DNA from 2 places in the Streptomyces sp. NPDC056361 genome. Region 2 is predicted to be linked to the other one. Evidence: riboswitches for the same ligand, from Rfam matches in the RefSeq annotation. Region 2 holds a riboswitch; the other holds the start of a gene.

Region 1 (7,559 bases), on a different contig from region 2:
ACGAGGGCCGCCGCGCCGAGAAGGAGCTCGACGACACCACCGCGAAGTACGTCGCGCAGGTGGACGAGCTGCTCAAGCACAAGGAAGCCGAGCTGCTCGAGGTCTGATGAACGACTCTTCCTGGGGTGCCCCGGCCGGTTCCGGCCGTGGGGGACCCGACCAGGGTCCCGCCCCGGCGGGTCCCGCATACGATCGGCATCAGGCGGCGCAGACTCGGCCCATGCCCATCGTGCCCGACGTTCCCGCCGGCGGATTCCAGGACGGTCACGGTCGGGGGGCCGCTCATCCGAGCGGTCCCCTGTTCCGTGACGAGACGCCGCACGAGCACCCGCAGGAGCCCATGCCCAGCCCCACCCCGCCTCCGCCGCCCGCGCCGACGGCGCCACGGCAGAAGAAGAGCGCGGGGCGCAATCTGGGCGCGGCCATAGGGGTCGGGGTCGGCCTCGGGGCCGTCATCATCGCCTCGCTGTACATCTGGGCGCCGGCGTTCATCGGCGTGATAGCGGTCGCCGTGGTCGTCGGCCTCTGGGAGCTCACCTCCCGCCTCCAGGAACGCAAGGCCATCAAGGCCCCGCTGGTGCCGCTCGCGGTCGGCGGTGCGGCGATGGTCGTCGCCGGCTACGTCCGGGGTGCCGAGGGTGCCTGGGTGGCGATGGCGCTCACGGCGCTCGCGGTGCTGGTGTGGCGGATGACGGAGCCCCCCGAGGGCTACCTGAAGGACGTCACGGCGGGCGTCTTCGCCGCGTTCTACGTGCCGTTCCTGGCGACGTTCGTGGCGCTGCTGCTGACCGCCGACGACGGCCCGGAGCGGGTGCTGACCTTCCTGATCCTGACGGTGGTCAGCGACACCGGGGCGTACGCCGTCGGCTGGCGCTTCGGCAAGCACAAGCTGGCCCCGCGCATCAGCCCCGGCAAGACCCGCGAGGGTCTGGTCGGCGCGGTGGCGTTCGCCATGGCGGCGGGCGCGCTGTGCATGGAGTTCATGATCGACGAGGGTGCCTGGTGGCAGGGCCTGATCCTCGGTCTCGCGGTGGCGGCGAGCGCGACGCTCGGCGACCTGGGCGAGTCGATGATCAAGCGCGACCTCGGCATCAAGGACATGGGGACGCTGCTCCCCGGTCACGGCGGCATCATGGACCGGCTCGACTCGCTGCTGCCGACGGCGCCGGTGGTGTGGCTGCTGCTCGCGCTGTTCGTCGGGACCGGCTGAACCGTTCGTTCCGTGGGACGGGCCCGCTGCCTTCACGGCAGCGGGCCCGTCCTCGTTCCGGTGTCCGCCGTGTGGGGGAAGCGGGCGGCGGATCGGCGGCCCGAAGCCCCGGCGCGGGAAGGATGCCGAGCATGACAGCACCCACGGCCCGCTCCGCCGAACGGCCCTCCGGGGCCCTCTCGGTCCTGCTGACCCTCGCGGCGGGGCAGTTCCTCATGGCGCTCGACAGCTCCGTCATGAACGTCTCCATCGCCACGGTGGCCGAGGACGTCGGCACCACCATCACCGGCATCCAGGGCGCCATCACCGCGTACACGCTGGTGATGGCGATGCTGATGATCCCCGGGGGCAAGGTCGGCACCCTGATCGGCCGCAAGCGGGCCTTCATGATCGGCTGCTGCATCTACGGAGCGGGCTCCCTCACCACGGCCCTCGCCCCGAACCTCCCGGTGCTGCTGTTCGGCTGGTCGTTCCTCGAAGGCGTCGGGGCGGCGCTCATCATGCCCGCCATCGTGGCCCTCGTGGCCGGCAACTTCCCCACCGATCGCCGCCCGATGGCGTACGGCGTCGTCGCCGCCGCGGGCGCCGTCGCCATCGCCGCAGGGCCCCTCATCGGAGGCATCGCCACCACGTACTTCTCCTGGCGCTGGGTGTTCGCCGGCGAGGTCCTGGTGGTGCTGGTGATCCTCGTCTTCGCCCGCCGCATCGCCGACGCCGTCAGCGAGGAGCGCCCGCGCGTCGACCTCTTCGGCGCGCTGCTCTGCGCGGCCGGCCTGGGGATCTTCGTGTACGGCGTGCTCCGCTCGGGCGAGTGGGGCTGGCTCCAGCCGAAGCCCGACGCGCCCGCCTGGCTCGGGGTGTCGCTCGTCGTGTGGCTGATGCTGGCGGGCCTGCTGCTGCTCTGGCTCTTCCTGCGCTGGGAGTCCCAGCTCGTCGAACGCCACCGCGAGCCGCTCATTTACCCGGACATGCTGCGCAACCGGCAGCTCACCGGCGGCCTCACCATGTTCTTCTTCCAGTACCTCGTCCAGATGGGCGTCTTCTTCGTCGTCCCGCTCTACCTGTCGGTCGCGCTGGGGCTGTCGGCGCTCAGCACCGGCGTCCGGATCCTCCCGCTGTCGGTGACCCTGCTCGCCGCCGCGCTCCTCATCCCCCGGCTGTTCCCCGACGCGTCCCCCCGCCGCGTGGTGCGCATCGGGGTGCTCGCGCTGCTCGCCGGCGCCGTCGTGCTGATGGCCGCCCTCGACGCGGACGCCGACGCCGCCGTCGTCACCGTCCCCCTGCTCCTCGTCGGCTTCGGGATGGGCGCCCTGGCCTCCCAGCTCGGCGCCGTCACCGTGTCCGCCGTGCCGGACGAGCAGAGCGCCGAGGTCGGCGGCATCCAGAACTCCGTCACCAACCTCGGCGCCTCCATCGGCACCGCCCTCGCCGGCTCCCTCATGATCACCGCGCTCACCGCCTCGTTCATCGCCAGCGTCGAACAGAACCCGGCCGTCCCCGCCGAGGTGAAGGAGCAGGCCGTCGTCCAACTCCAGAGCGGCATCCCCTTCCTCTCGGACGCCCAGCTCACCGACGCCCTCGACGAAGCCGGCACCAGCCCCGCCGTGACCGAAGCCGCCCTCGACGCCAACGCCGAAGCCCGCCTCGACGGCGTCCGCGCCGCCCTCTCCATCCTCGCCGCCGCCTCCGTCCTCGCCCTCTTCTTCACCTCCCGCATCCCCCGCACCCCACCCGGCCGCCCCACCCCGTGACCACCCCCACCCGCCACGCGCCGGCACACCGCCGCGTGTCTGCGACACTGGTAGCACCATGCCCAAGCCCGGAGAACTCACTTTTGTCGCCCCCCGCGGAGCCAAGAAGCCGCCGCGGCACCTGGCCGACCTCACGCCTGCCGAGCGGAAGGAGGCTGTTGCCGCGATCGGTGAGAAGCCGTTTCGCGCGAAGCAGCTGTCCACGCACTACTTCGCGCGGTACGCGCACGACCCGGCGGAGTGGACGGACATTCCGGCCGCCGCGCGGGAGAAGTTGGCGGGGGAGCTGCTGCCCGACCTGATGTCGGTGGTGCGGCACATCTCGTGCGACGACGACACCACCCGCAAGACGCTGTGGCGGCTGCACGACGGGACGCTCGTCGAGTCGGTGCTGATGCGGTACCCGGACCGGGTGACGATGTGCATCTCGTCGCAGGCCGGCTGCGGGATGAACTGCCCGTTCTGCGCGACGGGGCAGGCGGGGCTCGACCGGAACCTGTCGACGGCCGAGATCGTGCACCAGATCGTGGACGGGATGCGGTCCCTGCGGGACGGGGAGGTGCCCGGGGGACCGGCGCGGCTGTCCAACATCGTCTTCATGGGCATGGGGGAGCCGCTCGCGAACTACAAGCGGGTGGTGGGGGCGATCCGGCGGCTGACGGACCCCGAGCCGGACGGGCTGGGTCTGTCGCAGCGCGGGATCACGGTGTCGACCGTGGGTCTCGTGCCCGCGATGCTGCGGTTCGCCGACGAGGGCTTCAAGTGCCGGCTCGCGGTCTCGCTGCACGCGCCGGACGACGAGCTGCGCGACACCCTGGTGCCCGTGAACACGCGCTGGAAGGTCCGCGAGGTCCTCGACGCCGCCTGGGAGTACGCGGAGAAGTCCGGGCGCCGGATCTCCATCGAGTACGCGCTCATCCGGGACATCAACGACCAGGCCTGGCGCGGTGACCTGCTCGGCAAGCTCCTCAAGGGCAAGCGGGTGCACGTCAACCTGATCCCGCTGAACCCGACGCCCGGTTCGAAGTGGACGGCGTCGCGTCCCGAGGACGAGAAGGCGTTCGTGGAGGCCATCGCGCGCCACGGCGTGCCGGTGACCGTGCGGGACACCCGCGGCCAGGAGATCGACGGTGCCTGTGGACAGCTGGCAGCGGCCGAGCGCTGACCTTGTAGTCTGAGCTCGAACACATCTTCATATTCCGACAGGGGAGCGCCACAGCGCTGAGAGTGCGGTCACCGTAGGACCGCAGACCCTCTGAACCTCGCCCAGGTCATTCTGGGTAGGAAGTTCGGTCGTAACTCGAGCTGTTGCGCCCCGCCCACCTCCGGGTGGGCGGGGCCGCGTCTCTTCCTGGTCACACCCAGGAGGAAAACCAGTGGGCATCAAGAAGGCCGCCGCCGTCGCGCTCGTCGCGGCGCTCGGCGTCACCAGCCTCGCCGCGTGCGGCACCGACGACGTCAGGGACGCGGCCGGCAAGACCGGCGCGCCCGCGCCGAAGACCGTGACGCTGGTCAGCCACGACTCGTTCAACGCCTCCAAGGAGGTGCTGGCCGAGTTCACGAAGCAGACCGGCTTCACGGTCAAGGTCCTCAAGAGCGGCGACGCCGGCGAGGCCGTCAACAAGGAGATCCTCACCAAGGGCTCCCCGCAGGGCGACGTCTTCTTCGGCGTCGACAACACCCTGCTGTCCCGCGCCCTCGACAACGGGATCTTCGTCCCGTACGAGGCGAAGGGGCTCGACCGGGTCCCGGCCGCGTACCAGCTGGACAAGGAGCACCGGGTCACCCCGATCGACTCCGGTGACATCTGCGTCAACTACGACAAGAAGTACTTCGCCGACAAGAAGCTGGCGCCGCCGGTGACCTTCGACGACCTGGCGAAGCCGGCGTACAAGGACCTGCTCGTCGTCGAGAACCCCGAGCGGTCCTCCCCGGGCCTCGGCTTCCTCCTCGGCACGGTCGAGAAGTACGGCGACAAGGGCTGGCAGGACTACTGGAAGCGGCTCAAGGCCAACGGCGTGAAGACCGTCGACAGCTGGGAGCTCGCCTACAACCAGGAGTTCTCCGGCTCGGCCGGCGGCAAGCAGGCCAAGGGCGACCGGCCGCTGGTCGTGTCGTACGCCTCCAGCCCGCCCGTCGAGGTGCTGTACGGCGAGCCGCAGCCGAAGGTGGCGCCCACCGGCGTCTCCACCGGCACCTGCTTCCGCCAGACGGAGTTCGCGGGTCTGCTGAACGGGGCGAAGAACCCCGAGGGCGGCAAGGCGCTGATCGACTTCCTGATCTCCAAGAAGTTCCAGGAGGACATGCCGCTCCAGATGTTCGTGAACCCGGTGGCGAAGGACGCGGCGCTGCCCGAGCTGTTCACGAAGCACGGCGTGGTCGTCGAGAAGCCCGAGACCATGGCGCCCGAGAAGATCGCCGAGAATCGTGACGCGTGGATCCAGCAGTGGTCGTCGCTCGTCGTGAAGTAGGGCGCGACGTCAAGAGGAGCGCGGCGCGGCTGGGGCTCATGGCCCTGCCGCTCGCGTTCTTCGGCGTCCTCTTCGCCTGGCCCGTCGCCTCCATCGTGGAGCGCGGGCTCCGCCCCGACGGCACCTGGGACCTCGGGCGGATCGGCGAGACGCTGAGCCGGCCCGACATCCTCGACGTGCTCGGCTTCACCGCGTGGCAGGCCCTCGCCTCGACGGCGCTCACGCTGCTCGTGGCGCTGCCCGGGGCGTACGTCTTCGCCCGCTTCGACTTCCCCGGCAAGAACGTGCTGCGGGCCGTCGTCACGGTGCCGTTCGTGCTGCCGACCGTGCTGGTCGGCACCGCGTTCCTGGCGGTCGTCGGACGCGGCGGGCTGACGGACGAGCTGTGGGGGCTGCGGCTCGACACCAGCGTGTGGGCGATCCTCCTCGCCCACGTCTTCTTCAACTACGCCGTCGTCGTGCGGACCGTCGGCGGCCTCTGGTCCCAGCTCGACCCGCGCCAGGAGGAGGCCGCCCGGGTCCTCGGCGCCTCGCGCTGGACCGCCTGGCGGACGGTGACGCTGCCCGCGCTGGTGCCGGCGGTGTCGGCGGCGGCGCTGATGGTGTTCCTCTTCACCTTCACCTCGTTCGGCGTCGTGCAGATCCTCGGCGGGGACGCGTACTCCACCCTGGAGGCGGAGATCTACCGCCAGACCGCACGCCTGCTCGACCTGCGGACGGCCGCCGTGCTCACGCTCGTGCAGTTCGCCGCGGTCGGCGCGATCCTCGGCGTGCACGCCTGGACGGTACGGCGACGGGAGACCGCGCTGCGGCTCGTACCGCCCGAGCAGACCGCGCGCCGACCGCGCGGCGCCGGCCAGTGGGCACTGCTCGCGGGCGTGCTCCTCTCCGTGGCGCTGCTGATCCTGCTGCCGCTCGGCGTCCTGGTGGAGCGCTCCTTCGCCGGGTCCGGCGGGTACGGGCTCGGGTACTACCGGGCGCTGGGCTCGCTCGACGAGAGCGGCACGTTCCTGGTGCCGCCGCTGGAGGCCGTCGGGAACTCGCTGCGGTACGCGGTGGCCGCGACCGCCATCGCGGTGGTGATCGGCGGGCTCGCGGCGGCGGCCCTCACGCGGCGCGCCGGACGGCTCGTACGCGGCTTCGACGCGCTGCTGATGCTGCCGCTCGGGGTGTCGGCGGTCACCGTCGGCTTCGGCTTCCTCATCACGCTCGACGAGCCGCCGTTCGACCTGCGGGCCAGCTGGATCCTCGTCCCGCTCGCGCAGGCGCTGGTCGGCGTCCCCTTCGTCGTACGGACCATGCTGCCGGTGCTGCGGGCCGTGGACGAGCGACTGCGGGAGGCGGCGGCCGTGCTCGGCGCGTCGCCGTGGCGGGCTTGGCGGGAGGTGGACCTGCCGCTGGTGCGGCGGGCGCTGCTCATCGCCGCCGGGTTCGCGTTCGCCGTCTCGCTGGGCGAGTTCGGCGCGACCGTCTTCATCGCCCGGCCCGACAGCCCGACGCTGCCGGTGGCGGTGGCCCGGCTGCTCGGCCGGCCGGGCGAACTCAACTACGGCCAGGCCATGGCCCTGTCGACGATTCTGATGGTGGTGTGCGCGGTGTCCCTGCTGCTGCTCGAACGGCTGCGCACCGACCGGACCTCCGGGGAGTTCTGATGCTTTCGATCGAGGACGCGACCGTACGGTTCGGGGAGCGGGCCGTGCTCGACGCCGTGGACCTGGACGTCGCCGAGCACGAGATCGTGTGCGTCCTCGGCCCCAGCGGCAGCGGCAAGTCCACGCTGCTGCGGGCCGTCGCCGGGCTCCAGGAGCTGGACGGCGGCCGGGTGCTGCTCGGCGGCGCCGACCAGGCCGGGGTGCCGGTGCACCGGCGGGGCGTCGGCCTGATGTTCCAGGACCACCAGCTGTTCCCGCAGCGGGACGTCGGCGGCAACGTCGCCTTCGGGCCGCGGATGCGGGGGGCCGCGAAGGCGGAGCAGGCCGAGCGGGTGCGGGAGCTGCTCGACCTCGTCGGTCTGCCCGGCGCCGAGCGGCGGTCCGTCGCCGCGCTCTCCGGCGGTGAGCAGCAGCGGGTGGCGCTCGCGCGCGCGCTCGCGCCGCGGCCGCGGCTGCTCATGCTGGACGAGCCGCT
Region 2 (7,559 bases):
AGGTCGCCCTGGCGCTTCCGGGCATCGGTGCACAGGTAGAGGCGGGCGTCGGCGAGCCGCTCACGAGGCGTGGGCATGGATGGGTTCCCCCCGTCGGATGTCGCCGGCGCCGCGGCGGGCAGCCCGGGAGGGCCACCCGCCGCGACACCCGCTGGTGGTGTTCTTCGGTGCTCACGTGCGCGCGTAGGCGTACGTGTCCGCTCGTGGAGACGCGGCGGCGTGCGCCCATCGGCGCGCGGGCGTCAGAGGGCGAGCGCCTGGGCGCGGCGCTTCACCTCCGTGCCGCGGTTCTCGTTGAGCGCCTGCGCGGGCGTGCCCGGCAGGCTCTCGTCCGGAGTGAAGAGCCACTCCAGCATCTCCTCGTCGGTGAAGCCGTCGTCCCGCAGCACGGTCAGCAGCCCGACGAGGCCCTTGACGATCCTGTCGTCCTGGATGAAGGCGGCGGGAATCTGCAGGGCGTTGTTCTCTCCACGACGTACGGCGATCAGCTGGCCTTCCTTGATCAGCTGCCGCACGCGCGTCACCTCGATGTCGAGCATCTCCGCGATGTCCGGCACGTAGAGCCAGGCGGGGATGAGTGCATCGATCTTCACGTCAATCTCGGTCACGGGACAAGCCTGCCATCCCGGACTGACACCCGGTAGTCGGGCCCTACCTGACCGCCGCCTTCAGGGGGACGGACGGGTCGGACGCGCGCGCGGGATCGACCGGTGCGGCGGCCTCGATGAGCTTGCGGCCCTGGGCCAGGTCGCGGGGGCGGCCGACGGCGAGGAGGGCGACCGGCACGCCGGCCCGCAGCCAGAGCACGGACCAGGCCTCGTCGGCCGGGTCGCCGCGCCACAGCAGCTCGTCGGCGCCCGCGTGGTGTCCCGCGTACTGGACGAAGCGGCCGAACTGCTCGGACCAGAAGTACGGCACGGGGTCGTACGGCCCGGAGTCGGCTCCGGTGATCGTGGCGGCGACCGTGCGGGGGCCCTGGAGCGCGTTGTCCCAGTGGTGGACGAGGAGCCGCTCGCCGTAGCGGGCGGAGGGGAAGGAGGCGCAGTCGCCGACGGCGTACACGTCGGGCAGGGAGGTGCGCAGCCGGTCGTCGGCGGTGACGGCGCCGCTCGGGTCGAGGGCGACGCCGGAGCCGGCGAGCCAGCCGGTGGCGGGGCGGGCGCCGATGCCGACGACGACGGCGTCGGCGGGCAGGGCGCGGCCGTCGGCGAGGACGACCCGGCCGGGTTCGACGGTGTCCACGCGCGCGTGGGTGAGGAGTTCGGCGCCGCTGCCCGCGTACCACTCGGCCATGGGGGCGGCGACCTCGGCGGGGAGGGCGCCGGTGAGGGGGAGGTCGGCCGCCTCGACGACGGTGACGGCGCAGCCGGCCTCGCGCGCGGCGGTGGCGAACTCGGCGCCGATCCACCCGGCGCCGACGACCACGACGGCGTGCCGCCGTTCCAGGACGGGCCCGAGGCGCACGGCGTCGTCGAGGGTGCGCAGCAGGTGGACGCCGGGGACGCCCTCGGCGCCGGGCAGGGTGATCGGGTGCGCGCCGGTGGCGAGGACGAGGCTGTCGTATCCGACGGGTCCCGCCTCGGTGTCGATCTCGCGGTCGGCGGCGCGCAGGCCGGTGACGTCGAGGCCGAGGCGGAGTTCGATCCCGAGGTCCTCGAAGTCGACGTCGAAGGCGGAGTCCTCGGCCTTGCCGAGGAGGATCGCCTTGGACAGCGGGGGCCGGTCGTAGGGCTGGTGGGGTTCGGCCCCGATGAGGGTCACGGGGCCGGTGAAGCCCTGCTCCCGCAGGGCGACGGCGGTCTGGACTCCCGCCATCCCCGCACCCACGATCACGACGCGCTGCTGGGCCTGCTTCTGCTCGCTCACCCGACCACCTTACGTATCTGACGGATCATCAGGAAGGGTGGGGTCTGTGACGCCTCCACCGCGGAAGCTAGTCTGGCGGGCGTAAAGCACTCGCGGGAGCCCGGACGACCGGGCTGAGAGGGAGGCTGGATCGGCCTCCGACCGTACGAACCTGATCCGGGTCATGCCGGCGAAGGGAGGGGCTGGACGCCCATGCGTTCTTCCGATGTCCTCAGCGACGACGGCGCATCCGATTCCGGATCCGACGTCCTCGTGATCGGGGGCGGCATCATCGGCCTGGTCACGGCCTGGCGGGCCGCGCAGCGCGGACTGCGCACCGCCGTCGTCGACCCGGACCCGGGCGGCGGCGCCGCACGGGTCGCGGCCGGCATGCTCGCCGCCGTCACCGAACTCCACTACGGCGAGGAGACCCTGCTCGGTCTCAACCTCGCCTCCGCCGCGCGCTATCCCGCGTTCGTCGCCGAACTGGAGGAGTCCACCGGCCACGACGTCGGCCACCGCTCCTGCGGCACCCTCGCCGTCGCCCTCGACGCCGACGACCGGGCCCACCTGCGCGAACTGCACGCCCTCCAGACCCGCTGCGGACTCACCTCCGAATGGCTCAGCGGGCGCGAGTGCCGCCGCCTCGAACCGATGCTCGCCCCCGGGGTGCGCGGCGGTCTGCGGGTGGACGGCGACCACCAGGTCGACCCGCGCCGGCTCGCCGCCGCGCTCCTCGTCGCCTGCGAACGGGCCGGGGTGGTCTTCCACCGCACCCTCGCCGAACGACTGACGGTGGTACGGGACCGGGCCCGCGGCGCCGTGCTCGCCGGCGGCACCGAACTGACCGCCGACCAGGTCGTCCTCGCCGCGGGCAGCCTGAGCGGGCGGCTCGCCGGCGTGCCGGACGAGGTGCTGCCGCCCGTACGCCCGGTCAAGGGCCAGGTGCTGCGGCTGCGCGTGCCCGCCGCGTACGCCCCGTTCCTCTCCCGGACCGTCCGGGCCGTCGTCCGCGGCAGCCACGTCTACCTGGTGCCCCGCGAGAACGGCGAACTGGTCGTCGGCGCCACCAGCGAGGAACTCGGCTGGGACACCACGGTGACGGCCGGCGGCGTGTACGAACTGCTGCGCGACGCCCACGAGCTCGTCCCCGGGATCACCGAGCTGCCGCTCACCGAGACCCTGGCCGGACTGCGCCCCGCCTCGCCGGACAACGCGCCGATGCTCGGCCCCACCACCCTGCCCGGCCTCCACCTGGCCACCGGCCACTACCGCAACGGGGTGCTGCTCACCCCCGTCACCGGCGACGTCATGGCCGAGGCGCTCACCACGGGCGTCCTCCCCGACGAAGCACGCCCCTTCACCCCCCGTCGTTTCTCCCCCGTACGTCTGGAGCAGTCCGTATGAGCCTGTCCCTGTCCGTATCCGTGAACGGAGAACCCCGCGAGCTCTCCGGCCCCGTCTCCCTGGACACCCTCGTGGCCACCCTGACCGCGGCCCGCTCCGGGGTCGCCGCCGCCCTCAACGAGACGGTCGTGCCGCGCGGCGAATGGGCCGCGACCCTCCTCGGCGACGGCGACCGGATCGAAGTCATCACCGCGGTGCAGGGAGGCTGAACGCGATGTCCGACGACACCTTCCTGCTCGGCGGCACGGAGTTCTCCTCCCGCCTCATCATGGGCACCGGCGGCGCGCCCAGCCTCGACGTCCTGGAACGCTCCCTGATCGCCAGCGGTACGGAACTCACGACGGTCGCCATGCGGCGCCTCGACCCGACCGTCCAGGGCTCGGTCCTCTCCGTGCTCGAACGGCTCGGCATCCGGGTCCTGCCCAACACCGCGGGCTGCTTCACGGCCGGCGAGGCGGTCCTGACCGCCCGGCTCGCCCGGGAGGCGCTCGGCACCGACTGGATCAAGCTGGAGGTCGTCGCCGACGAGCGGACCCTCCTGCCGGACGCGGTCGAACTCCTCGACGCGGCGGAGACCCTCGTCGACGACGGCTTCACCGTCCTGCCCTACACCAACGACGACCCCGTCCTCGCCCGGAAGCTGGAGGACGCGGGCTGCGCGGCGATCATGCCGCTCGGCTCCCCCATCGGCTCGGGCCTCGGCATCCGCAACCCGCACAACTTCCAGCTCATCGTCGAGCGCGCCGGCGTCCCGGTCATCCTCGACGCCGGCGCGGGCACCGCCTCGGACGCGGCGCTCGCCATGGAGCTCGGGTGCGCGGCGGTCATGCTGGCCTCCGCCGTGACCCGCGCCCAGGAGCCCGTCCTCATGGCCTCGGCCATGCGGCACGCCGTCGAGGCCGGCCGCCTCGCCCACCGCGCCGGCCGGATCCCGCGCCGCCACTTCGCGGAGGCCTCCTCCCCCGTGGAGGGCCGGGCCCACCTGGACCCGGAACGCCCCGCGTTCTGATCCCGGGCGGCTGGGGCGCTCGTCACAGCTGCGCTGCAGTACCCGCCCATCCGGGCGGGGGGCGTGGGGCCCGCGCGGGTACACGACGCCCGGGGCACCCCCCCGCAGGGCCCCCCCCGGGGGGGGGGGGGGGGTTCCCCCGTCCCTACCCCCGGCCGCGGTCCCCACGACCCTTCAGGACCCCCTCGTCGGGCGGCTGCTCGACGGCCGCTACCGCGTCGACGCGCGCATCGCCGTCGGCGGGATGGCCACGGTCTACCGGGCCGTGGACATCCGCCTCGACCGGGTGCTCGCGCTCAAGGTGATGCACCCGGCGCTGGCGACCGACGCCGCGTTCGTGGAGCGCTTCATCCGCGAGGCCAAGTCGGTGGCCCGGCTCGCCCACCCGAACGTCGTGGGCGTCTTCGACCAGGGCGCCGAGGGCGCGTACGTGTACCTGGCGATGGAGTACGTCGCCGGCTGCACCCTCCGCGACGTCCTGCGGGAGCGCGGCGCGCTGGCACCCCGGGCCGCGCTCGACATCCTGGAGCCGGTGCTCGCCGCGCTGGGTGCGGCGCACCGGGCGGGGTTCGTGCACCGGGACATGAAGCCGGAGAACGTCCTGATAGGGGACGACGGGCGGGTCAAGGTCGCGGACTTCGGTCTGGTGCGGGCGGTGGGTTCGGCGACCGCGACGACCGGCTCCGTGCTCGGCACGGTCTCGTACCTGGCACCGGAGCAGATCGAGCACGGCACCGCCGACACCCGCACCGACGTGTACGCCTGCGGTGTCGTCCTGTACGAGATGCTGACCGGCGCGAAGCCGCACGGCGGCGACACCCCGGCCCAGGTGCTCTACCAGCACCTCAACACCGACGTGCCGGCCCCGTCGGCCGCCGTCCCCGGGCTCGCCCTGGAGCTGGACGAGCTGGTCGCGACGGCCAGCGCCCGCAACCCCGACGTCCGCCCGTACGACGCCGTGGCGCTGCTCGCGCTGCTCCGCGAGGCCCGCGCCGCGCTCGGCGACGACCAGCTCGACGCCGTGCCCCCGCAGGCGCGGTCCGAGGACCGGGACACCGCCGACGACCGGACCAGCGTGATCGCCCGGCCCGCGGCGGCCGGGGCGGACGCCGGGCAGGTGCTGCACACCAACCGCATGCCGGCGCCGGAGGCGCCCCCCACGACCCGTCGGCGACCCCCGCGCGGCCCGCTGCTCGCCGTCGTCGCCGTCCTGCTCGCCCTGGGCCTGGGCACCGGCGTCTGGTACATCAGCTCCGGCCAGTTCACCCGCGTCCCGGCCGTCCTCGGACAGACCGAGGCCGCCGCGACGCAGCGGATCGCCGATGCCGGACTGGAGGTCGGCTCGACGAAGCGCGCCTTCAGCGACGTGTACGCGCGTGGCACGGTCATGGCCGTCGACCCGGCACCCGGCGAGCGCCTCCGGGGCAACGGCACGGTCGTCCTGACGCTCTCCCGCGGCCCCGAGATCGTGAAGGTGCCCAACCTCAGGAACAAGCCGCTCGCGGAGGCCAAGCGCCTCCTGGAGCGGGAGGGCCTGGTCCCCGGGGTGATCACCACCGAGTTCAGCGACTCCGTGGCACAGGGTGCCGTGATCGGCTCCGACCCGGAGCCCGGCACCGAGCGCGCCCCGGACTCGGCCATCGCCCTGGTGGTCAGCAAGGGCACCCCGATCGACGTGCCCGGCGTCACCGGCGAGACGGTCGCCGACGCCACGGCCGCGCTCCAGGAGGCCGGACTCACCGTGAAGGTCGCCCCGGAGCGGGTCAACTCGCCCGAGGAGGCCGGCGCCGTCGCCGCCCAGTCCCTCGCCGAGGGCAGCCGCGCCGCCGAGGGCGACACCATCACCCTCACCGTCTCCAAGGGCCCCCGGCTGGTCGAGGTCCCGGACGTCACGGGCGAGACGACCGCGGACGCGCGCGCGGCCCTGGAGGACGCGGGCTTCGAGGTGAAGGTCGACAAGTCCTTCCCCTATCTCGGCGACACGGTGTCCGGCCAGTCCGTCAAGGGCGGCGGGACCGCCCCCGAGGGCTCCACCGTCACGATCACGATCAAGGGACTGTAGAGACTGATGCGCAACCCCGTCGGCGGCCATGTCCCCGTGGCCGGTGGCCTCGCCACGACCGGCCTCGGCTACGCCCGTGAGCTCGGCGCCGAGACCGTCCAGGTCTTCGTCGCCAACCCGCGCGGCTGGGCCACCCCGGTCGGCAACCCGGCCCAGGACGAGCGGTTCCGGGCCGAGTGCGAGGCCGAGTCGATCTCGGCCTGGGTCCACGCCCCGTACCTGATCAACTTCGGCTCCCACACCGAGGCCACCGTCGAGAAGTCGGTCGAGTCGATGCGGCACTCGCTGCGGCGGGGCCGGGAGATCGGCGCGAAGGGCGTGGTGGTGCACACCGGCTCGGCGACCGGCGGCCGCCCCCGTGCGGTGGCACTGGCCCAGGTCCGCGAGCGGGTGCTGCCGCTCCTCGACGAGCTGACGCACGAGGACGACCCGTACCTCCTCCTGGAGTCGACGGCCGGCCAGGGCTTCTCGCTCTGCTCGCGCGCGGAGGACTTCGGGCCGTACTTCGACGCCCTCGACCACCACCCCAAGCTCGGGATCTGCCTCGACACCTGCCACATCTTCGCCGCGGGCCACGACCTGACCGGGCCGCACGGCGCCACGCAGACCCTCGACCAGCTGGTGGCGACGGTGGGTGAGGGACGGCTGAAGCTGATCCACGCCAACGACTCCCAGGACGTCGTCGGCGCCCGCAAGGACCGCCACGCGAACATCGGCATCGGCCACATCGGCGAGGACGGGTTCCGCAATCTCCTCCGGCACCCGGCGACCGACGGCGTACCGCTGATCATCGAGACACCGGGCGGCAAGGCCGGTCACCTCGCGGACGTGGAGCTGCTGAAGAAGCTCCGAGGCTGACCCGCATTCCCGTTGAGGAATACCCCAGGGGGGTATACGGTTCCTGTGAAGGCAGGCACCGCTACCCGACCATGGGGGCACCCGATGCAGCACGACGAGCACACCCACCACGACCACGGCACCCACACGGACCACTCGGCTCACGGGGACCACGCGGCGCACACCGCCCACGCGGACCGCTCCGCCCACACGGGGCACCACGGCGCCGGACACACCGGCCACACCGGCCACACCGGCCACACCGGCCACACCGGCCACGATGAGCACACAGGGCACGCCGACCATCGGGGCCACCACGGCCATCAGGGTCACGCCGTGGGCGAGGTCTCCTGGGCCATGGCCGCGAAGGCCACGCTGCACTGCCTCACCGGCTGCGCC

Evidence for each region. Region 2 has a riboswitch for thiamine pyrophosphate ahead of thiO (glycine oxidase ThiO). Riboswitches for the same ligand answer to the same signal wherever they lie in the genome.
Region 1: linked by a shared signal. The riboswitch ahead of ACFCY7_RS03235 (thiamine ABC transporter substrate binding subunit) and the one ahead of thiO (glycine oxidase ThiO) in region 2 are both predicted to bind thiamine pyrophosphate.

The regions. Positions count from the first base shown of each region.
Region 1 covers NZ_JBHJQI010000006.1:20,331-27,889, forward strand. Annotated here, with positions in the region: gene frr (ribosome recycling factor) at 1-107, shown strand, start outside; gene ACFCY7_RS03220 (phosphatidate cytidylyltransferase) at 107-1,210, shown strand; gene ACFCY7_RS03225 (MFS transporter) at 1,342-2,961, shown strand; gene rlmN (23S rRNA (adenine(2503)-C(2))-methyltransferase RlmN) at 3,020-4,126, shown strand; TPP riboswitch at 4,156-4,266, shown strand; gene ACFCY7_RS03235 (thiamine ABC transporter substrate binding subunit) at 4,338-5,432, shown strand; gene ACFCY7_RS03240 (ABC transporter permease) at 5,471-7,084, shown strand; gene ACFCY7_RS03245 (ABC transporter ATP-binding protein) at 7,084-7,559, shown strand, end outside.
Region 2 covers NZ_JBHJQI010000116.1:4,968-12,526, forward strand. Annotated here, with positions in the region: gene thiE (thiamine phosphate synthase) at 1-77, opposite strand, end outside; gene ACFCY7_RS29595 (Rv2175c family DNA-binding protein) at 243-608, opposite strand; gene ACFCY7_RS29600 (NAD(P)/FAD-dependent oxidoreductase) at 652-1,815, opposite strand; TPP riboswitch at 1,949-2,061, shown strand; gene thiO (glycine oxidase ThiO) at 2,059-3,252, shown strand; gene thiS (sulfur carrier protein ThiS) at 3,249-3,461, shown strand; gene ACFCY7_RS29615 (thiazole synthase) at 3,467-4,261, shown strand; gene pknB (Stk1 family PASTA domain-containing Ser/Thr kinase) at 4,458-6,323, shown strand; gene ACFCY7_RS29625 (deoxyribonuclease IV) at 6,330-7,181, shown strand; gene ACFCY7_RS29630 (DUF4396 domain-containing protein) at 7,497-7,559, shown strand, end outside.